Regions from separate parts of the Pelomonas nitida genome, predicted to be linked through region 3. Evidence: predicted binding sites of a transcription regulator. Region 3 holds the regulator's gene; each other region holds the start of a gene.
The links. The regulator FNR, encoded in region 3, switches genes on or off when oxygen is low (the NO sensors DNR and NnrR bind a similar motif). The targets are predictions, from matches to a motif close to TTGATNNNNATCAA.
Positions count from the first base shown of each region.

Region 1: the regulator FNR is predicted to act here: its motif matches at 5,385-5,398, upstream of ACG00X_RS11555 (hemerythrin domain-containing protein).
Region 2: the regulator FNR is predicted to act here: its motif matches at 4,873-4,886, upstream of ACG00X_RS18120 (ornithine carbamoyltransferase).

Region 1 covers NZ_JBIGIA010000007.1:268,334-275,596, reverse strand. Annotated here, with positions in the region: gene ACG00X_RS11570 (response regulator) at 1-2, opposite strand, end outside; gene nosR (response regulator c-di-GMP phosphodiesterase, NosR family) at 22-1,350, opposite strand; gene ACG00X_RS11560 (diguanylate cyclase) at 1,567-4,695, shown strand; gene ACG00X_RS11555 (hemerythrin domain-containing protein) at 4,718-5,335, opposite strand; gene tkt (transketolase) at 5,493-7,263, shown strand, end outside.
Region 2 covers NZ_JBIGIA010000015.1:41,866-49,128, reverse strand. Annotated here, with positions in the region: gene ACG00X_RS18145 (alkaline phosphatase) at 1-402, opposite strand, end outside; gene ACG00X_RS18140 (hypothetical protein) at 413-889, opposite strand; gene ACG00X_RS18135 (winged helix-turn-helix domain-containing protein) at 1,082-1,825, shown strand; gene ACG00X_RS18130 (PAS domain S-box protein) at 1,945-3,954, shown strand; gene ACG00X_RS18125 (Crp/Fnr family transcriptional regulator) at 3,989-4,750, opposite strand; gene ACG00X_RS18120 (ornithine carbamoyltransferase) at 4,924-5,406, shown strand; gene ACG00X_RS18115 (ABC transporter ATP-binding protein/permease) at 5,571-7,263, shown strand, end outside.
Region 3 covers NZ_JBIGIA010000003.1:80,449-87,711, forward strand. Annotated here, with positions in the region: gene hemN (oxygen-independent coproporphyrinogen III oxidase) at 1-669, opposite strand, end outside; gene fnr (fumarate/nitrate reduction transcriptional regulator Fnr) at 826-1,560, shown strand; gene ACG00X_RS04840 (BON domain-containing protein) at 1,763-2,107, opposite strand; gene ACG00X_RS04845 (sigma 54-interacting transcriptional regulator) at 2,309-3,715, opposite strand; gene ACG00X_RS04850 (hypothetical protein) at 3,855-4,286, opposite strand; gene ACG00X_RS04855 (sensor histidine kinase) at 4,312-5,832, opposite strand; gene ACG00X_RS04860 (NAD(P)/FAD-dependent oxidoreductase) at 5,988-7,263, shown strand, end outside.

The sequences.
Region 1 (7,263 bases), on a different contig from region 3:
ATGGGCGTTCTCTGCGGAAGTTCAGGCCGGGACGGCTTGCGGGCGGGTGTCGCGGATGCGGAAGCAGACGTCCAGGCCCTCCCGCGCCAGCAGGTCCCGGATCGTCGCAATGACGGGGGCGTCGAACACGAAGCCGGCGGCCAGCAGCAAGGTGCCCTGCGGGCTGAGCAGGTCCTGCGCCATGACCATGCCGGGCGCCAGCTCGGCCGCTGACAGCTCGCGTTCGCGCTGCGCCGGCGGCGGCGCGGTGCTCAGCAGCCGGTCGAACGCGGTCACCACGTCGGGCAGGTAAAGGGTGCCCGCAGCACCCAGCACAGCCGCGCGGGCCTGAGCCATCGTGTGGCGGCGCTCGGAGAGGCGGCCGGCCTGCAGGCCCTCGTAGGTGGCGGCCAGGCCGACGATCTGTGCCGCCACGGGCAGGTCCGCGCCGCCGATGCCGTCGGGAAAGCCGTGCCCGTCCAGCCGTTCCTGGTGCCAGCGCACCAGCCGCGCGGCGCTGCGCAGGCCGGACAGCGGCATCAGCGCGGCCTCACCCTGCAGCGGATAGCGGCGGTAGCGGATCAGGTCGTCATCGCGCATCAGCGACACGGGCTTGCGCAGCAGCGCGTCGGGCAGGCCGATCTTGCCCACCTCGTGCAGCAAGCCGGCCACATAGCACTCCTCCTGCTGCGTGGGCGGCAGGTTCATCGCCTCGGCCAGGCGCCGGGCCAACTGGCCCACACGCTCCGAGTAGCCGGCCAGCCCGCCGTCGCGCAGCTCCATCAGCGCCGCAAACACCTTGATGGACAGCATGAAGTGTTCGCGCTGCTCGGCGAAGGCCTGTTCCAGCATGGCGTTCACCTGCGACAGCTCGGCCGTGCGGGCGGCCACGCGGCGCTCCAGCTGCTCGTTGTGCTCGCGGGTGAGCGCGAGCAGCCGCTGGTTCTCCATGCGCAGGCGGTAGCGCTCCAGCGCATCGCGGACAGCCATCAGGACTTCGTTGTCGTCCCAGGGCTTGGCGATGTAGCGCTGGATCTCGCCGTGGTTGATGGCGGCAATCGTCGAGCCGATGTCGGCGTAGCCGGTGAGCAGCAGCCGGGCCACGTCGGGCCAGCGCTCGCGCACGGCCTGCAGCAGCTGCGCGCCATCCATGCCGGGCATGCGCATGTCCGACAGCACGAGGTCCACCTTCTCCTGCGCCAGCATCTCCAGCGCCGCCGCACCGCTGTCGGCCAGCAGCACGCGGTAGCCATGGGGGCGGAACAGCCGCCGCAGCGCGCTGAGGATTGAGGGCTCGTCGTCCACGAACAGCAGCGTCGCCGGGGCATCGGCGGGCGGCACGGGAGCGGGTGGTGCGAGGGGCGCGTCCATGGGGGAACTCCGGCGGCCCCGGACTCACCAGGTGGTTCAGCAGGACCGTGACCGCAGTCTGCCGCAAATTGATAAAATCGCGCAACACCAATTGATACAACTGCCGCGCAGCCGCCACTAGTTCACGTTGTGGCCCGGCCAAGGCGGTGCGGCCCCGGGGCTTTCCCGGGCGGGGCCGGGGCTCGGCGGGTGTCGGGCGTCGTTGAGAATGCCGGGATGAGGGTCGTCATAACGAAAGGGTGCGTAGCCCTGGTGATCGTGTTGGGGCTGGTCGGAGCGGCGCAGGCCGTGGTGCCGCGCTTCGAGCCCGTGGGCGAATCCGGCGCCGTCCGTGACAACGTGGTCTCCGCGTTAGCCCTCGATGCCCACGGCCTGCTGTGGGCCGGTTCGCCCGAAGGGCTGATGCGCTTCGACGGCTATGCCTTCAAGCATCACGCGCTGGCCGCGCCCGACGGGCAGCTGCTGCCCGAGCAGTTCGTGCGCGCCATGCTGCCCGACCCGCGCGGCTGGATGTGGGTGGCGGCGGGCAACAGCGGCCTGGTGCGCATGGACCTGGCCACCGGTCGATGGGCGCGTTGGGCCCGCGACGGCCACTCCGCCGACGAGGCGGCACCGGCCGCCAATACTGTGCGCACGCTGGCGCTGGAGAAGGACGGCACGCTGTGGATCGGCGGCAGCGGCGGGCTGGACCGCTTCGACGTCAAGCGCGAGCGCTTCACGCACCACCGCGGCCGCGAGGACGGCCTGCCCGACCCCCGCGTGCAGACGCTGCTGGTGGACCGACAGGGCACGCTGTGGATCGGCACCTGGCGCGGCCTGGCGCGCAAGGCGCCCGACGGCCCCATCGAGACGCTGGACGTGGGCCTGTCCGACCAGCTCGTCACGCTGCTGGCCGAGACGCTGGACGGCCGCATCATCGCGGGCACGGCGCAGGGCCGGCTGAAGGCGCTGTCCACCGCCGGCCAGGCCTTGCCCTTCAGCCCGGGCTCGCCCGCCGACGGCTCGGCCAGCGTCTGGCCCGTCATGGCCATGGCGCAGCCGGATGCCGACGAGCTGTGGTTCGGCGATTCGTCGGGCCTGTCGCGGCGCCGTGCCAGCGACGGCACCCTCATCGAACGGCTGTCGGCCGCGGCCGGTGCCGCCGCCGGCCCGCGCAGCGACGTGCGTGCGCTGCTGCGCGACCCCTCCGGCACCATCTGGGCCGGCAGCTACGGCGGCGGGCTGATGCGCCATGTGCCGTCGCTGCCGGGCCTGTCCATGGTGCGCGACGGCATCGGCCCGGCGGCGCTGGACGTGCGCAGCATCCTGCAGTTGAAGAACGGCGAGATCTGGCTGGGCACGCTGGCCGGCGGCATCGAGCGCCGCGACCGCAACCTGCAGCCCATCGCCCACATCGTGCCGGGCAGCGGCGGCTTGCCGGCGGGCCGCATCAACGCGCTCGGCCAGACGGCGGACGGCTCGGTCTGGGTGGCCGTCGACACGCAGCTCATGCGCTTCGACGAACGTGGCCGCCTGAAGGAAACCATGCGCAGCGGCAACGCGGTGCCGCGGCGCTTCCATGCCAGCGATGACGGCGCGCTGTGGATCGCAACGCTCGACGGGCTGATGCGCTGGACGCCCCGGCACCCGCAGATGCGCCCCGTGGCCACCGCCGGCCTCGTGGGTGGCACCGGCGAACTCAACGCCTTCGCGCGGCTGCCGGACGGCAGCCTGTGGGCCGGCGGCGCGGCGGGGCTGCTGCGCGTCGCCTCGCCGGCCGATGACGAGCCGGTGGCCGAGTGGGTCGACGCCACGGGCCTGACCGGCCAGACCGTGCTGGGCATGGCGGTGGACCTGGCGGGCCGCTTGTGGGTGGACACCGGCACCGGCCTGCATCGGCTGGTGGAGAGCCATGGCAGCCATGCGCGCTTCGAGGCCGTCGCGGCGTCGGACGCCGGCGGCGCCTTCGGCGCCAACCTGCTGGTCGACAAGCGCGGGCGCATCTGGTCGCAGCGCAACATGTTCGACCCGCGCACCGGCGAGCGCCGCGAGCTCGGCGCCGCCGACGGGGCCGACCTCGGCACCGGCTGGTTCCGCGCCTATGCGCCGCTCGACGATGGCCGCATGCTGTTCGGCGGCGCGCGCGGGCTGCTCATCGTCGACCCCGACCGCTTCTCGCCCTGGTCCTACCGGCCGCCGCTGGTCATCTCGGACCTGCGCGTCGACGGCGAGGAACGCGCGCTACCGGCCGGCGCCGACCAGCTCGTGCTGGGGCCGGGCGAGCGGGCCTTCACGCTGGCGTTCGCGTCGCTGGACTACAGCCAGCCCGCGCGCAACCGTTACCGCTACCGGCTGCAGGGCATGGATGACGGTTGGGTGGACGGCACGCTGGGCCGCACGGCCACCTACACCAACCTCTCGCCGGGCCACTACCGGCTGCACATGCAGGGCAGCAACCGCGACGGCGTGTGGGGTTCGGCCGAGCGGGTGGTCGACGTCGTCGTGCGGGCGGCCTGGTGGCAGACCGGCTGGGCGCGCGCGCTGGCCGCGCTGGCCGTGGTGGGCCTGGTGGCCGGCATCGTGCGTGTGCGCACGCGGCTGCTGCTGCACCGCCACCGCGTGCTCGAAGCGCGCGTGCAGGAGCGCACCGAGGCGCTGGAGGCCGCCACGGCCGCGCTGACGGCCAAGTCCGCCGAGCTGGAGGAGGCCAGCTTCACCGACCCGCTGACCGGCTTGCGCAACCGGCGCTTCCTGGACCGCCAGCTGCCGGCCGACGCGGCCCTGGCCGTGCGGCATTACGAGCCCATCGCGAGCATCCCGAGCCCGGGCGGCAGCGAGCAGGACCTGCTGTTCTTCCTCATCGACATCGACCACTTCAAACGCATCAACGACGCGCACGGCCACATGGCCGGCGACGCCGTCTTGACGCAGATGCGCGGCCGCCTGGAGCAGGTGTTCCGCACGACCGACTACCTGGTGCGCTGGGGCGGCGAGGAGTTCCTCATCGTCGCGCGCGGCACGCCGCGCTCACGCGCCGCCGAGCTGGCCGAGCGCGCCCGCCAGGCCATCGCCGCCCGGCCTTTCGAGCTGGACGGCGGCTTCCGGCTGTCGCTCACCAGCTCGGTGGGTTTCAGCGCCTTCCCGCTGTGTACGCGCCTGCCGGCCACGCTGGACTGGCACGCCGCCATCGACCTGGCCGACGCCGCGCTGTACGAGGCCAAGGACATCGGCCGCAACGCCTGGGTCGGCCTGGTCGACGCCGAAGCACAGAGCGAGACCGAACTGCGCGACGACGCCCGGCTGCGGCTGGACGAGTGGGTGAAGACGGGCCGGTTGACGCAGCTCTGCTCGCGCACGGCGCTGTGAGCGGGCCCGGCGCGGCGGTGCGTCAGGCGCCGGGCGCCGCGGTGCCCAGGTCCAGGGCGGCCGCCCAGCCGAACGGCGCCGGCAACGCCGACAGGATGCGCTGGCGCAGCGGCGCGTAGGCCTCATCCACGGCCTGGCCGGCGCGGGGCGCGAGCGGGTCCGTGTGCGCGCCGAAGGCTTCGTCGAGCTCGGCCCAGTCCTCGGCGCTGAGCACCTGGGCGGCGCGCGGTAGCACCTCGGTCTCCTCGCGCCTCATGTGGCGCAGGTAGCGCGCGCTGTAGACCTTCACCTGCTGCTCGAACTTGTCGCGCCGGCTGTCGCCCATCTGCTCCCAGGCGAGCAGGCTGTGTTGCAGCTCCCGAACCGCGCGCTCGCCCTGCGCATGGTCGGCCTCCAGGTCGTCCAGCGTCCCGCGCAGCGTGGGCGCCCGCGCGCGCAGCTTCGGGAACAACAGCTCGCTTTCCTTTTTGTGATGAAAGCGTTCGGGAAACTCGTCGACATAGAACAGCATGGCCCGCAACGCACCGAAGTCCGGCGGCGTGCCCGTGCGGCGCTGCGCTTCCAGCAGCAAGGGCAGCGTGCGCAGCATCGCGGCGAGCGCGTCGTGCTCTGCGCGGATGACGCGCACCGTCAAGGGCATGGGCGACGGGAACATCCGCCAAGCGTCGCGCCTCGGCCACGACCACACCTTGCGCTGGATCAAGCCGTGCAGAGGGCGCCCCGTAAAATCGCCGGCTTTGCCCCTCAGCTCAGGAAAGCCCCCGGCCATGACAGCATCGACCGCCTCCCCCACCCTCATGGCCAACGCGATCCGCGCCCTCGCGATGGACGCGGTGCAGGCGGCCAACTCGGGCCACCCGGGCGCCCCCATGGGCATGGCTGACATCGGCGTGGCGCTGTGGGCGCGGCACCTCAAGCACAACCCCGCCAACCCGCACTGGGCCGACCGCGACCGCTTCGTGCTGTCCAACGGCCACGGCTCGATGCTGATCTACGCGTTGCTGCACCTGACGGGTTATGACCTGCCCATCGAGGAGCTGAAGGCCTTCCGCCAGATGCACAGCAAGACGCCGGGCCACCCCGAGGTGGGCATCACCGCCGGCGTCGAGACCACCACCGGCCCGCTGGGCCAGGGCGTGACGAACGCCGTCGGCCTGGCGCTGGCCGAGAAGCTGATGGCGCGCGACTTCAACCGCGACGGCCACGAGATCGTCAACCACCACACCTATGTGTTCCTGGGCGACGGCTGCCTGATGGAAGGCATCAGCCACGAGGCGGCCGCACTGGCCGGCGCATGGAAGCTGAACAAGCTGATCGCCATCTACGACGACAACGGCATCTCCATCGACGGCCAGGTCGCGCCCTGGTTCGCTGACGACACGGCCAAGCGCTTCCAGGCCTATGGCTGGAACGTCGTCGGCCCCGTGGACGGCCATGACATCGACGCTGTCGACGCCGCCATCGCCGAAGCCCGCAAGAGCGCCGACAAGCCCACGCTCGTCATCGCCAAGACCCACATCGGCAAGGGCTCGCCCAACCGCGCCAACACCAGCAAGGCCCACGGCGAGCCGCTGGGTGCCGAGGAAATCAAGCTGACCCGCGAAGCCATCGGCTGGACGCACGAGCCCTTCGTCATCCCGGCCGACATCTACGCCGCCTGGGACGCCAAGGCCGCGGGCGCCGCCGCCGAGGAGCAATGGGAGCAGCGCTTCGACGCCTACGCCACCGCCCACCCCGAGCTGGCCGCCGAATTCCAGCGCCGCATGGCCGGCGTGCTGCCCGAGAACTTCGCGCAGATCGCCGTGGACGCCGTCGTCAAGGCCCATGCCGACGCGCAGACCGTCGCCAGCCGCAAGGCCAGCCAGATCGCGCTGGAAGCCTTCACGGCCCAGCTGCCCGAGATGCTGGGCGGCAGCGCCGACCTGACCGGCTCCAACCTGACCAACACGAGCAGCACGCCCAACCTGCGCTTCGACGCCGCCGGCACGCCCAACAACGGCCGCCACATCAACTACGGCGTGCGCGAGTTCGGCATGGCCGCCATCATGAACGGCATTGCGCTGCATGGCGGCTTCATCCCCTACGGCGGCACCTTCCTGACCTTCAGCGACTACAGCCGCAACGCCATCCGCATGGCCGCGCTGATGAAGACCCGCGTCATCCACGTGATGACGCACGACTCCATCGGCCTGGGTGAAGACGGCCCGACGCACCAGTCCATCGAACATGTCGCCAGCCTGCGCCTGATCCCCGGCCTGGACGTCTGGCGCCCGGCCGACACGACCGAGACGGTCGTGGCCTGGACGATGGCGCTGGGCAACGCGCAGCGCCCCAGCCTGCTGGCCCTCTCGCGCCAGAACCTGGCCTACTCGCCCAAGACGAATGTGGACGAGATCGCCAAGGGCGCCTACGTGCTGTCCGAGCCCGCCAAGGGCAAGGCCAAGGCGATCATCATCGCCACCGGCTCCGAAGTGCAGCTGGCCATGGCCGCGCAAAAGCTGCTGGCCGACGAGGGCGTGAAGGTGCGCGTGGTGTCCATGCCGTCCACCAACGTGTTCGACCGCCAGG
Region 2 (7,263 bases), on a different contig from region 3:
CTCGAAGTTGCCCCGCGCCGTGACCTTCTGGCCATCGGCCTGCGTGGCCTCGACGCTGAACTCATGCTTGCCGGCGGCCTCGGCAGACACCGCGCGCACGGTGGCGATGGTGGTCTCCGCAGCGGCGCCCTTCACACAGCCGGCCGTGCAGTCGCGCAGCGCCACGGGCGCGGCGACCGGCTTGCCGTCGATCAGGAAGCGGGCCGCCGTGATCTTCTGGCCCGCAGCGGGCTTCACGGTGGCCTGCAGGTCGAAGCGCTGGCCCGGCAGGAAGCGCGCGACGACGGGGTCGGCGCGCCCGCTGGCGAACAGCTCGCTGGGCGGTGTCAGGCGGGTCACGCTGGGCGCGGCCAGCGCGGAGCCGGCCGCAGCCAGCGTGGCGAGGAACAGGGCTTGTTTCATCGGAAGGCGTTCAGTGGGAATGGGGCTCGGCGGCGCCGGGCTGGCCCGCCAGCGCGTCGGCGGCCAGGTGCAGGCGCACCCAGCCGACGCGACCGGTCTCGTCTTCGACCGGGCCGACCTCCAGCCGCCCCGTCAACGCGATCGCGCCGGGCTGGTAGGCCACCAGGCGCTCGCGCTGCGAAGCCGCCAGCTGCACGGTGACGGTGGCGGCGGGCAGGTCGTCGGCCTCGCCGTCGGCATGCTCGGCCATCGTGACGGGGCGCGGCGTCAGCAGGAAGCTGCCGGCCAGCGGCCGTTCGCGCCGGACCATGAAGCCGACCAGCCGCACGGCCTGGCCGTCGGCCGCCTTCAACGCGGCCGTGGGCTCCAGGCCACGCGGGCCGATGGGCTGAACGAAGAAGTCGCCAAACGCCAGCGGCAACGGCGCTGCGGCCACGGCGGGCAGCGCGATCAGGCCAGCCAGGGCCAGCAGGGAAAGCAGTCTCATGCGGGGCGTGCCAAAACCGCCGATGCTCACGCGGCTGCATGTCAGCGCTGTGACAAGGCGGCACCGCCCGCCGCCCGCGCCGCGCCAAGCCGCTCTGGCGCCGCGCCGCCTTGACTTGAATCAATGGTGGCGTCAGGGGCGTTACAGTTTGACAACACCGCAGGTCCCGCCCGCACGCCCCCTCTCTTCTCCATGAGCCTGCCCCACGTTGCCGTTCTCGACGATGAAGTCGACATCACCCAGTTGCTGGCCGGCTATCTGAGCGTCCAGGGCTTTCGCGTCAGCCAGGTGCACAGCGGCCGCGCGCTGCTGGAGCTGATGGCCAGCGACCCGCCCGCCCTCGTGCTGCTGGACCTGGGCCTGCCCGGCGAGGACGGCTTCGTCATCGCGCGCCAGCTGCGCGAGCACTGGCGTTGCGGCCTGGTCATCGTGACCGGGCGGGGCGACGCGATCGACAAGGTCGTCGGCCTGGAGGTGGGTGCCGACGACTACGTGACCAAGCCCTTCGACCTGCGCGAGCTGCTGGCCCGCATCAAGGCCGTGCTGCGCCGCATCCTGCCCGCCGAAGCCCCGCCAGCCGCCGCACCACCCGTGGCGCCGCCGCCACCGGCCGAGCGGGCCCGGCTGCAGTTCGCCGGCTGGGCGCTGGACACGGCCGCTCGCAGGCTCGTCGACAGCGCCGGCGCCGAGGTGGTGCTCACCACCGGCGAGTTCGAGCTGCTGCAGGTGCTGGCCCGCCATGGCGGCCGGGTGCTGTCGCGCGACTTTTTGCTGGAGCAGACCCGCGGGCGCGAGGCCGCGCCGTTCGACCGCACGATCGACGTGCTGATCGGCCGGCTGCGCAAGAAGCTGGGCGACAACGCCGCCGAGCCGCAGATCATCAAGGCCGTGCGGGGCGCGGGTTATCTGTTTGTCCCGCCGCTCGACCCGCGCTGAGGTGAACGTGAACCCCTCGCCCGGTCTCGCCCCGGCTGAACGCCGGCAGCCGGCCCTGCGTTCGGCCCGACAACACGTTGATGCGTGGCGCGTGACGCGCTGCGCCATGGACAGCTGACATGGACGCCGAGCTCTACCGCGCGCAGTTCATCGCCAACGCCGACGCGCTGCTGCTCGTCGACGCGGCCGGCTGCATCGCGCTGGCCAACCCGGCGGCGGCGACCTTGCTGGGCTACACGCTGGCGGAGTTCGAGGGCCTGCCCGTCGACGCCCTCGTGCCCGACGCCATCCGCCCCCGCCACGCGGCCTACCGCGAGCGCTACCGCGACGCCCCGCGCCCGCGGCCCATGGGCATGCAGGCCGACCTGGTGGCCCGGCGCAAGGACGGCTCGGAGGTGCCGGTCGAGATCGCCCTGAGCCCGCTGCAGGCGCACGGCCTGCCCTATGTCGTGGCGGCCATCCGCGACGTGAGCGGCTACCCGCGTGTGCAGCAGGCGCTCAAGCGCGCGCGCTACGCCGAATGCATCGCCGACATCGGCCGTTTCGCCGTCGACACGCGCGACCCCCACCTGCTGCTGCAGCGCATCCCGCAGGCGGCGGTGGACACGCTGGAGGCCGACGCGTCGGTCGTCTTCCTGCTCGAGCCGGACCGGCAGGCCTTCCGCGTCGAGGGCAGCGCCGGCAGCGTGACGCCCGAGCCCCTCGGCAGCCGCCTGCCCAACCGGCCGGACACCCCGCCGGGCTATGTCGTCCATGAAGGCCGGGCGATGCAGGTGACCGACTACGCGCAGGAAACCCGCTTCACCGTGCCCGCCAGCTACCTGGACGCCGGCCTCGTGGCGGGGCTGGCGGTGCCGCTGACCGACCGGGGTCAGGTCGTCGGCGTGCTGACGGTGCGCTCGCGCCGCGCCGGCCGTTTCGGCGACGACGAAGTGCAGTTCCTGCACTCGCTGGCCCACCTGCTGGCCGCCAGCCTGCAGCGCAAGCAGACGGAGGAGGCGCTCAACCACGCGCAGCGGCTGGAGAGCGTCGGCCAGCTGACCGGCGGCATCGCGCATGACTTCAACAACCTGCTGACCATCATCCAGGGCAACCTGCAGGTGCTGGAGGACCACCCGGCCGTGGCCGACGACGCGGCGGCGCCGCATTTCGTCGCAGCGGCCATGCGCGCCTCGCGCCGGGGCGCCGAGCTGACGGCCAAGCTGCTGGCCTTCTCGCGCCGCCAGGTGCTGCAGCCCACGCGCGTGGACGTGCAGGCCCTGCTGGAGTCGCTCGCCGACATGCTGCGCCGCACGCTGGACCAGCGCATCCGCATCACGGTGCAGGTGCAGCCGGGCTGCCCGCCCTGCCAGGCCGACCCCGGCCAGCTGGAATCGGCGCTGCTGAACATCGCCATCAACGCGCGCGACGCCATGCCCGACGGCGGCGACCTGTGCTTCGCCGCCCGCCCCTGCGAGGCGCTGCCGGCCGAACTGCAGGGCAGCGGCCTGCCCGACGGTTTCGTGCAGATCTGCATCGCCGACACCGGCAGCGGCATGCCCGACGCCGTGAAGGAGCGCGCCTTCGAGCCCTTCTTCACCACCAAGCCCGCGGGCCGGGGCACCGGCCTGGGCCTGAGCACGGTGTATGGCTTTGCCAAGCAGTCGCGCGGCGCCGTGCTGCTGGACAGCGCACCCGGCGAAGGCACCACCGTGTCACTGCTGCTGCCCTGCCCCGCCGGCACCGTGCGCGCCGACACGCCCGGCGCGGCGGCCCACGGCGCGGTGCCCGCCGGGCTGCGCGTGCTGCTGGTCGAGGACGAGCCCGAGGTGCGCTCCGTCGTCGGCAGCTTCCTGCAGGCGCTGGGCTGCCAGGTCAGCGCCTTCGCCACGGCCGAGCTGGCGCTGCTGGAGCTGCAGGCCGGCCCGCGCTACGGGCTGCTGCTGAGCGACATCGCGCTGGGCGCCGGGTTGCGCGGCACGCAGCTCGCCAAGCAGGCGCAGCAGCACCAGCCAGAGCTGGCGGTGCTGCTGATGTCGGGCTATTCGTCGGAGCTGCTGGACGCCGACGAGGCCTCGGCCTGGGAGCTGCTGCGCAAGCCCTTTACCCGCGAGGAGCTGGCCCGCGCCGTGGCGCGCCTGACGGCCTGATCAGCGGCCGGCGCGCGCACCCGTTCAACCTCGTTCACTGCAGCGTCGTGCTGGCCGGCGCCACGCTGCGCTGCACATAGGCGCCCAGCGCCTGCACGTCGGGGATGCTGACGTCGCGGCGGCCGCGTTCGGGGAAGGCGATGAGCTTGTCGCGCGACAGGCGCGACAGCGCGCGGCTCACGGTCTCCAGCGTCATGCCCAGGTAGTTGCCGATCTCCGCGCGCGTCATGCGCAGCGTGATCTGGTCGTGGCGCAGGCCGCGCTGGGCCATCGCGTCGGCCCAGTAGCGCAGGAACTCGGCCACGCGGGCGTCGGCCGACAGCGTGCACAGGCTCAGCAGCGAGTCACGGTCACGCGTGATCTCGCGGCTCATGGCGGCGTGCAGCACGGCCAGCAGCGGCGTGTGGCGCGAGCAGGCGGCCAGCAGTGCGTCGTAGCGCACCGTCCAGACCTCGCCGGTGTCCAGCGCCACGGCGTCGCAGCCATGGCGGCCGGCGGCAATGCCGTCGAAGCCCAGCCAGTCGCCCTTGAAGTGCAGGCCCACGACCTGCTCGCGGCCGTCCGCCGCCAGGTTGATGGTCTTGAAGAAGCCCGAGTTGATGACGTGCAGCGTGTCGAACGCCTCGCCGGCCTGGTAGACGCTGTCACCGGCATGCACGATGCGGCGGGTGATGACGACATGGTCCTGCAGCAGGCGCAGCGTGTCGGCGATGCGCTCCGCCACGGCATGCTGGGCGGCCGGCACGCGCGGCGTGCTGCGGAAGTCGGCGGTGGCGGCTGCGGCGGTGGTCATCATCATGGGCTCCTGGGCTTCTCGCTTCGATGGACGGAAGCTTAGAAAGCCGCCGACAACTGCCTGAGAACGGCGACGGCCACTCGGAAACACTCGGTAAACCGACGGTAAACGGGCTGCGGAAATTGATCTTCGTCAGCTCGGCCGCGCGGGCCGCGCCTTAGCCTGCCGGTCCCATGCTGCTCGCCCCCTATCCCTGGTCTCCTGCCGACATCAGCGCCGCCGACGGGCAGGCGCTGGTGGCCGGTGCCGAGCGCCTGCGGCTCGCGGCGGCCGGCGCGGGCGGGCTGCGCAAGGTGCTGCTGGGCAAGCGGCTGGCGCTGCTCAGCGACGACCACGACAGCCCCTCGGCCCGCGCGTTCGAGCAGGCCGCCACGGCGCTGGGCGGCCATGTGGCGCGCGTGCGTGCCAGCGGGCCGGGCGAGCACCATGTGCAGGAGCTGGCCTCGCTGCTGGGCCAGCTCTACGACGCGATCGAATGCCAGGGCCTGGCGGCGCCAGACCTGCGCGAGCTCGGCCGCAACGCCGGCGTGCCGGTGTTCGACTGCGTGGCCGGCACCGGCCACCCGCTGTACCGGCTGGCCGCGTCCATGAGCGGCGACACGGCCGCCAACCACGGCCACCTGCTGCAGGCGCTGCTCAGCACCGCGCTGAGCTGAGCAGATTCCCAGCGCCCCCACGGCCGGGGCGGCCGCCGCCCGACTCCCTCCGGCCTGCGCCGGCTGCGGGCGACGCCCGCCCGGGCTGCCGTCCGACAGCGCGGCCCCTTGCGCCGGCCTACGCTGGTTGTATCGCGCCCGCTCGCAACACGCCCAACGCCCACATGCCCACGCCCACGCCCGGCACGCCCTCCGCCTGGAGGCGCTTTCTCGTCGTCGCCCGCCCCTACTGGACGGGCGACCGGCGCCGCGTGGCCTGGGCCGTGCTGGTGGGCCTGGTGGTGCTGATGCTGCTGGACACCCAGCTCGCCGTGCTCGTGAACCACCAGACCGGCGAGCTGACCTCGGCGCTCTCCGCGCGCGACGCCGACCGCTTCTGGCAGGCCGTGCGCACCATGCTGTGGGTGGTGGGCATCGCCGTGCCCGTTTACGCCATCTACTACGCCGCCCGCGACGCCTATGCCAACGACTGGCGGCGCTGGCTCACGCACCGCTTCCTCGACGCCTACCTCGGCGACCGCGCGTACTTCCGGCTCGCCGGCGTCGACAACCCCGACCAGCGCATCGCCGACGACGTCAACACCTTCACCGGCCGCTCGCTGAACTTCCTGCTCATCCTGCTGGGCTCGGTCATGCAGCTGGTGGCGTTCAGCACGGTGCTGTGGGCGCTGTCCAAGCTGCTGGTGGGCTTTCTCATCGCCTACGCGCTGCTGGGCACCGTGCTGTCCATCGGGCTGTTCGGCGGGCCGCTGATCCGGCTGAACTTCTGGCAGCTCAAGCGCGAAGCCGACTTCCGCTTTCGCCTCATGCGGCTGCGCGAGAACGCCGAGTCCATCGCCTTCTACCGCGGCGAGAAGCAGGAGCGCCGCCAGCTCGACCAGCGCCTTCGCGCCGCGCTGCTCAACACCAAGAAGATGATCCGCGCGCAGTTCATGCTGAACCTGTTCCAGCGCTCCTTCAGCCAGCTCAGCCTGCTGGTGCCCTTCGTCGTGCTGGCCGGCCAGGTGCTGGCGGGCGAGCTGGAGGTGGGGCAGGCCGTGCAGGCCGGCGGCGCCTTCGCGGCGGTGCTGAGCGCGGTGTCCGTCATCGTCGAGAACTTCGAGAGCCTGTCGCGCTTCGTCGCCGGCATCGACCGCCTGCACGTCATGGCCGAAAAGCTGGAGCAGGCACCACCCGCCGCCGGCATCGCGCTGCAACCGGCCCGCGAGCTGACGCTGCACGGCCTCACCGTCACCGCGCCCGACAGCGACCGCGTGCTGGTGAAGGACTTGTCGCTCACGGTGCCGGCCGGCGAGTCGCTGCTCATCACCGGCGCCAGCGGCAGCGGCAAGAGCTCGCTGCTGCGCGCCATCGCCGGGCTGTGGACGCAGGGCGGTGGCCGCATCGAGCACCCGCCACAGGAAGACGTGTTCTTCCTGCCCCAGCGCCCCTACCTGCAGACCGGCACGCTGCGCAGCCAGCTCATCTACCCCAGCACGCACAGCACGCGCGGCGACGCCGAGCTGCTGCAGGTGCTGGACGAAGTGCAGTTGCACCACCTGGCCGACACCCCCGCCGGCCTGGACCGCAGCGAGGACTGGGAAAAGCTGCTCAGCGGCGGCGAGCAGCAGCGGCTCGCGTTCGCGCGGCTGCTCGTGCACGCCCCGCGCGTGGCCATCCTGGACGAAGCCACCAGCGCGCTGGACGACGCCAACCAGCAGCGCCTCTACGAGCGCCTGCGCGAGCGCGGCACCACGCTGATCAGCATCGCCCACCGCGCCGCCGTCGCCAGCTTCCACCGCCGCGTGCTGCAGCTCACCGGCGGCGGCCGCTGGAAGCTCTTCCACACACCCGACCCTGCCCTCGCCGCCTCGGCGG
Region 3 (7,263 bases):
GCCATAGATCAGGTCGACGTTGGTGGACGAGAAGCCCAGTTCACGCGCGTCCTTCATCAGCGCGGCCACCTGCTCGATCGGCTGCACGCGGTGCACTGCCTTCTGCACGGCGGCGTCGAAATCCTGCACGCCGAAGGACAGGCGGTTGAATCCCAGCACGCGCAGGTGGGCCAGCCGTTGCCGGTCGACGGTGCGCGGGTCCACCTCGATGGACACCTCGGCGCCGGGCAGCAACTTGAAGCGGCGGCGCAGACCGTCCATCAAGCCGCTCAGCTCGTCGTCGGACAGGAAGGTCGGCGAGCCGCCTCCCAGGTGCAGCTGCGACACCGGCGCCATACCGCCGGATTCAGCGCCCAGCGCTTCGGCGACGAGATCCATCTCCACCTCCAGCGCCGCCAGATACGGCGCGGCGCGCTCGTGATGCTTGGTGATGATCTTGTTGCAGGCGCAGTAGTAACAGAGCTGCTCGCAGAACGGGATGTGCACGTACACCGACAACGGCTGGGCCGTGCCGCGCTGGTGCAGCGCCTGCAAGTGCTGGGTGCCCTGGTGCGCTTCGACGAAGCGGTCGGCGGTCGGGTACGAGGTGTAGCGCGGCCCGGCCACGTCGTGGCGACGCAGCAGGTCGGCAAGCTCGAGCTCGTGGGGGCGTTCGGTTACAGCAGTCATGACCGGCACTTTGCCCAGCCCCACGCGGACCGGCCTTGATCGGCATCAAGCCCGCTGCGCGCCGCCCGGCCAAGAATGCAAACCAGTTGATCCAACCCAAAAAACGCCATGCCGACGACCTTGCCGACCGTCTCCCGCATGTCGCGCTCCCCAGACATGCCGACGCCCACTTCCGACGCCATCGAGCCGCTCAAGGTCGCCTGTGCCAGCTGCAACCTGCGTGAACTCTGCCTGCCCGTGGGCCTGAACGCCAGCGAGCTCAGCAAGCTCGACGACCTCGTCACCAAGCGGCGCTCCGTGTCGCGCGGTGACCACCTGTTCCGCAACGGCGAGCGCTTCGAGTCGCTCTACGCCGTGCGCACCGGCTTCTTCAAGACCTGCGTCAACAGCGAAGACGGCCGCGACCAGGTCACCGGTTTCCAGATGGCGGGCGAACTGCTCGGCCTGGACGGCATCAGCAGCGACCACCACCACTGCGACGCCGTCGCGCTGGAAGACTCGTCGGTCTGCGTCATCCAATACGCCCAGCTGGAGGAGTTGTCGCGCGAGTTCACCGTGCTGCAGCACTCCTTCCACAAGATCATGAGCCGCGAGATCGTGCGCGACCATGGCGTGATGCTGCTGCTGGGCAATATGCGCGCCGAGGAACGGCTCGCTGCCTTCCTGCTGAACCTGACGCAACGTCTGCAGGCCCGCGGCTTCTCCGCGTCCAGCCTCGTGCTGCGCATGACGCGCGAGGAAATCGGCAGCTACCTGGGCCTCAAGCTGGAGACGGTCAGCCGCACCTTCTCCAAATTCCAGGAAGACGGCCTCATGGAAGTCAAGCAGCGCCAGTTGCGCATCCTCGACCAGGCCGGCCTGCAGGCGCTGGTGAACAACAGCCGGTGCTGACCGGAAGCCCCTCGCCCAGTCGCGCCGCGCTGAACGCGGGCGCCTCTGGTCGGTCCCCCGAGGGGACGGCGATGCTTGCGGCATCGAGCCGCAAGCACATCGCCTGAGCGGGCCGGCTTGGGGCGACCCGGCGCTCGGCCCGAAGACAAAAAAAAGGCCCCGCGGGGGCACGCGGGGCCGGGGAGATCAGGGACGGTGGGGATCAGCCGACCTTGATCTCGTTGCGCACTTCCTTCACGCCGGGCACGGCTTGCACGAGCTTGATGGCCTTTTGAGCCAGCTCGGCGCTGGGCGCCATGCCCTTCACGACCACGACGCCGGCAGCTGCGCTGCTGACGGTCAGCGGCAGGGCCTGCAGGTCCTTGTCCTGCTGCAGCGCCGCAGCGGCCTGGCTGGCGATGGCCGCATCGCCGGGCTGCGCCTGAGCGACCTGGTCTGCCGGCGCAGGAGCGGTGGCCGGCGCCATGTCGGCGGCGAAGGAAGCGCTAACGGCCGTGGCCGTCAGGGCGGCGGACAGCAGACGGACCAAGGTGGATGCTTGTTGCATGCAGATCTCCTGAGGATGCTGAGTCAAAGAAACGCGATGCCCGGGGGCACCACGACCTCCTCAGCGCAAAGGCTGTGCCAGGTCTTGATTTCCTTTTGAAATCAGCCACTTGCCCGTCGTCGGCGGCCGATCCGGTGATGCCGGCACCCGCCGCAGCAGCGGTTCTGTCGCCAGGCGGCGACAGCTCTGGCGACAGCGCCGCTAAGTGCTTGATTCGTCGGACCGCTTCGTGTCGCTGAAATCCGACGCGGTCGCCAGGGGATCGGTGCGGTAGCGCTGCGGGTCCAGCCCGTGCTTTTGCATGAGGCGGTAGAACTCGGTGCGGTTGCGGTCGGCCAGCCGGGCCGCCTCCGCGACATGCCCCGAGGTCAGCGTGAGCAACTGGTTCAGGTAGTCGCGCTCGAAGCGCTGCTTGGCATGCTGGTAGCTGAGCACGTCGGCCGCAGGCATCTGCAGCGCGCGCTGCACCTGGGCCAACGGCACCAGCGTGCCGGTCGCCAGCACGCACACCTGCTCGACGACGTTGTAGAGCTGGCGCACATTGCCGGGCCACGGCGCCGTCACCAGCGCCTCCAGCGCCTCGGGCGCGAAGCCCTTCACCGGCTTGCGATGCCGCTCGGCCAGCAGCTGCAGGAAATGCTGCGCCAGCAGCGCCACATCCTCGCGGCGCTCCGACAGCGGCGGCAGCCTCAGCTTCACGACGTTCAGGCGGTAGAACAGGTCTGGGCGGAACTGCCCTTCCGCCATCGCGAGCTCCAGGTCGCGGTGGGTGGCGGACAGCACGCGCACGTCCACGGCCACCGGCTCGTTGCTGCCCACCGGCCGCACCACGCGCTCCTGCAGCACCCGCAGGAGCTTGACCTGCAGCGACGGCGGCATGTCGCCGATCTCGTCGAGAAACACCGTGCCGCCATGCGCCGCCGGGATCAGCCCCTGCCGATGCCCCTGCGCACCGGTGAACGCCCCCTTCACATGACCGAACAGTTCGGACTCCAGCAGCGCCTCGGGGATGGCTGCGCAGTTCACCGCCACAAACGGTCGCGCCGCGCGCGGGCTGGCGTTATGCAGCGCGCGGGCCAGCAGTTCCTTGCCCGTGCCGCTGTCGCCGCTGATGAGCACGCTGGCGTCGGTGCCCGCCACGAGGCGGGCCTCGGCCAGCACCTCGGCCATGCGCGGGCTGCGGCTGACGATCTCGCGGCGCCAGGCGCCGTCGCCGTCGAAGCGCGCCGGGCCTGGCGCGTTCACCATCAGCGCTCGGTGGATCTTGGCCATGAGCTCCTGGCCGTCGAAGGGCTTGGTCAGGTAGGCATGGGCGCCACGCGCCGTGGCGTCCACCGCGTCTGGGATGCTGCCGTGCGCGGTCAGCAGGATGACCGGCAGCGACGCATGCCGCGCGCGCACCTCGTCGAACAACGCCATGCCGTCCAGCCCGGGCAGGCGCACATCGGTGATGAGCAGCGAAGGCAGCTTCACCGCGAGGTGGGCCAGCGCGGCCTCGGCGCTGGCGACGGCCTGCACCGTGTGGCCGGCAGCGGTCAGTCGCATGGTCATCAGACGCAACAGGTCGGCGTCGTCGTCGACGACCAGGATGGAGGCAGAAGGCGTCATGCGAGGACTCCTGTGATTTGCGGGGCGAGCGCCGGGCCGCTCCCAAGCCGACCCGCTCGGCCGATGTGCTTGCCGGTCGATCCGGCAAGCATCGCCGTCCCCTCGGGGGACCGGCCAAGGTACTCCTTGGACGAGGGGTTCATCGCTTCACGGGCAGGGTCTGCTCGATGGCCTTCAGCGCCTCGAGCTTTTCATTGAGCTGCTCGTTGCGGCGCTGGCTGTCACGCAGTTGCTGCGTCAGCTTGTCGACGCTGTCCTGCAACCGGCGCAGCTCGGCCAGCCGTGCGGCGCTCAGCGTGGCCACGGCCTTCAGCGGCTCGGCGAGCGCGTCCGGCGCGGCCGCCAGCGCGTCCAGCTGCGCGGCGGCCTGGGCCTGCTCGGCACCGGTGCGCCCCTGCGCCAGGGCGAGCGTCTTGCGCAGCTCGTCGGCATAGGCCAGCACGGCCTTGAGCGACTCGGCCTCGGGCGGCGCCGCGGGCTTCGCACAGACCCCCGGCGGCGGCGCAGGGGGTGGTACGGGCACCGGCGCCTGGCAGGCGGCCAGCGACAGCAGGCCGATCAGCACAAACAAACCAAGCTGGGGGAGCTGTCGTCGTTCAGGTCGCATGGGGAATCTCGATTCGGAAATGGGCACCGCGCTCGCGCGGCAGCAGCTGGCAGCGGCCGCCATGGGCCTGCACGATCTCGCGCACGATGGACAGGCCGATGCCGCTGCCCCGGCGCGCACCGGGCGCCTGGTTGCGGCCCTGGAAGAAGGGGTCGAAAACGCGCGCCACGTCCTCTGACGCCACGCCGGGGCCGCCGTCCACGCAGTCGAAGCAGGTCTGGCGTTCGTCCTGCCGCACCGACAGCGTCACCGTGCCGCCCGGCGGGCTGAAGCGCACGGCATTGACGAGCAGGTTGGCCAGCACGATGGCGAGCTTCTCGCCGTCGACCGCCGCCGTGCAGGGCTGGGCGTCCACCTGCACGGTGAGCCCCCTCGCCTGCCACAGCAGCCGCTGCTCGTCCGCCACGCGGGCCAGCAGGGCCGGCAGGTCGGTCGGCTTGCGCTGCAATTGATGGGCGTCGGACGCCAGCGTCTGGTAGCGCAGCAGGTCTTCGATCTGGCGCTGCAGCGCCACGCTGTTGTCGCCCAGGATGCGGACGATCTCGGTCTGGTCGGGCGTCAGCGGGCCGGCCACACCGTCGCGCAACAGCGCGGCGCCTTCGCGGATGGACGCCATGGGCGTTTTCAGCTCATGCGAGATGTGGCGCACGAAGCGGGTCTTGTCGGCCTCCAGCGTCGCCAGCCGCTGGCGCAACCATTCCAGCTGCCGGCCCAGGCGCCGCAGGTCGGCCGGGCCGCCAACGGCAATGGCGCCGTCCAGCCGGTTGTCCCCCATGCGGCCGATCGCCGCCTCCAGCTGAGCCAGCGGCCGCAGCAGCCAGTGGCCGAATCCCACGGCCAGCAGCAGGGCCAGCCCGATCGCCCCCAGCACCTGCACGGAGATCAGCCGCCGCTGCTGCTCCAGCTCGGCGAGCACCGCGTCGGAGCGCCGGTCCATGGCCTGCTGGCTGCGCTCGGCGATCAGCTCGTTGAGCCGGTGCAGCCGCGCGAACGCCGGGCTCAGCCGCTTGAGCAGCGCCGGGCGGGCCCGCTGCGGGCCGGGGTCTTGCAGCGCCTCCCACGCCGACTGGGCCTGCTGCGCCCATTCGGCGAACAGCTCGCGCACCGCCACGTCGGCCATCAAAGGTGCCAGGGCGCGCTGCGTGTCCTTCGCGTCGGCCCAGGCGGCGGCATAGCGGTCGCGCAGTTCGGCGTCGTCCAGCACCAGGAATTGCCGCGCGCTGCGCTCCATGGCCACCGTGCGCTCGGCAAGCCGTTGCACATCGGCGGTCAGGCCGGCGGCGTCCTGCGAGGCCTGGCGGCCCTGCAGCGCCACGTGCTCCAGCGCCAGCATCGCCTGCGCCGCAGCGCCGCCCAGCACCGCCGTGATCAGCAGGAAGGCCGCCAGCAGGCATTGGTGGAACGACAAGCCTCGCAGGCGCTGCCGCGCGGCGCCCGCTGGCCGCACGGGCCCGGTGGCGTCGACGGCCTCTGGCGGCGCGGTGGGGGGAACAAGGACCTCGGTAGACATGGGCGAGCGATGCGCCCGCAGCGGCACGCGCGTCGCATGCTAGGCCGCGCAACCGGCGTGATGCTGTCGGACAAGGCCGGCTTTGCATCACGATGCAACCGCCCTGTGGCGAACGCAAAACCATGCATGCTGCAGCGCACAAGCGCGCGGGTAGGATGGCCCGCATGCGTCCCCAAGTTCTCATCATCGGCTGCGGCTTCGGCGGGCTGGAGGCAGCGCGAGCGCTGCGCACCGCCGACGTCGACATCACGGTGGTCGACAAGACCAACCACCACCTGTTCCAGCCCCTGCTCTACCAGGTCGCCACGGCCGGGCTGTCGGCGCCGTCGATCGCAGCGCCCATCCGGCATCTGTTCCGGCGCCAGCGCAACGTGACGACGCTGCTGGGCGAAGTGGTGGCCATCGCCCCCACGGAACGCACGGTGACGCTGAAGGACGGGGCCCGGCTGCACTGGGACCATCTCATCGTCGCCGCGGGTGCCACGCACAGCTATTTCGGCCGCGACGACTGGGCCGCACACGCACCGGGGCTCAAGACGCTGTCGGACGCGTTCGAGATCCGTCGCCGCGTGCTGATGGCCTTCGAAGCCGCCGAGCGCGAGGAAGACCCGGTGCGCCGCGCAGCGCTGCTGCAGTTCGTCGTCGTGGGCGGCGGGCCCACGGGCGTGGAGCTGGCGGGCACCTTCGCCGAGATCGCGCGGCACACGCTGCCGGGGGAATTCCGCCGCATCGACCCGCGCCAGGCCCGCGTGCTGCTCGTGGAAGGCAGCCCGCGCGTGCTGCAGGCCATGCCCGAACCCCTGAGCGAACGCGCCCGCGAGCAACTGGCCGCGTTGGGGGTGGAAGTGCGGCTGGCTGCCCGCGTGACCGGCATCGACGCCGAAGGGCTGGACATCACGACGGCCACCGGCGCCGAGCGGCTGCACAGCCGCTGCATCGTCTGGGCCGCCGGTGTGGCCGCGTCGCCGCTCGGGCGGGTGCTGGCCGACGCCACCGGCTGCACGCTGGACCGCGCGGGCCGCGTCGTTGTGGAGGCCGACCTCAGCCTGCCCGGCCACCCGGCCATCCAGGTCATCGGTGACCTCGCCTCGGCGCACAGCCATGCGCCGGGCCGCCCACCGCAGCCGGTGCCCGGCGTGTCACCCGGCGCCAAGCAGATGGGCCGCTGCGCCGCCGCCAACCTGCAGCAACGCCTGCGCAACCAGGCCACCACACCGTTTCGCTACCGCGACTACGGCAACCTCGCCACCATCGGCCGCAACAGCGCCGTCGTGGACCTCGACACGCCGGCCGGCGCGTGGCGCTTCTCAGGCTACCCGGCCTGGCTGTTCTGGCTCTTCGCCCACGTCTACTTCCTGATCGGCTTCCGCAACCGCTTCGTCGTGCTGATCGACTGGGCGTGGGCCTACTGGACCCACGACCGCCATGCGC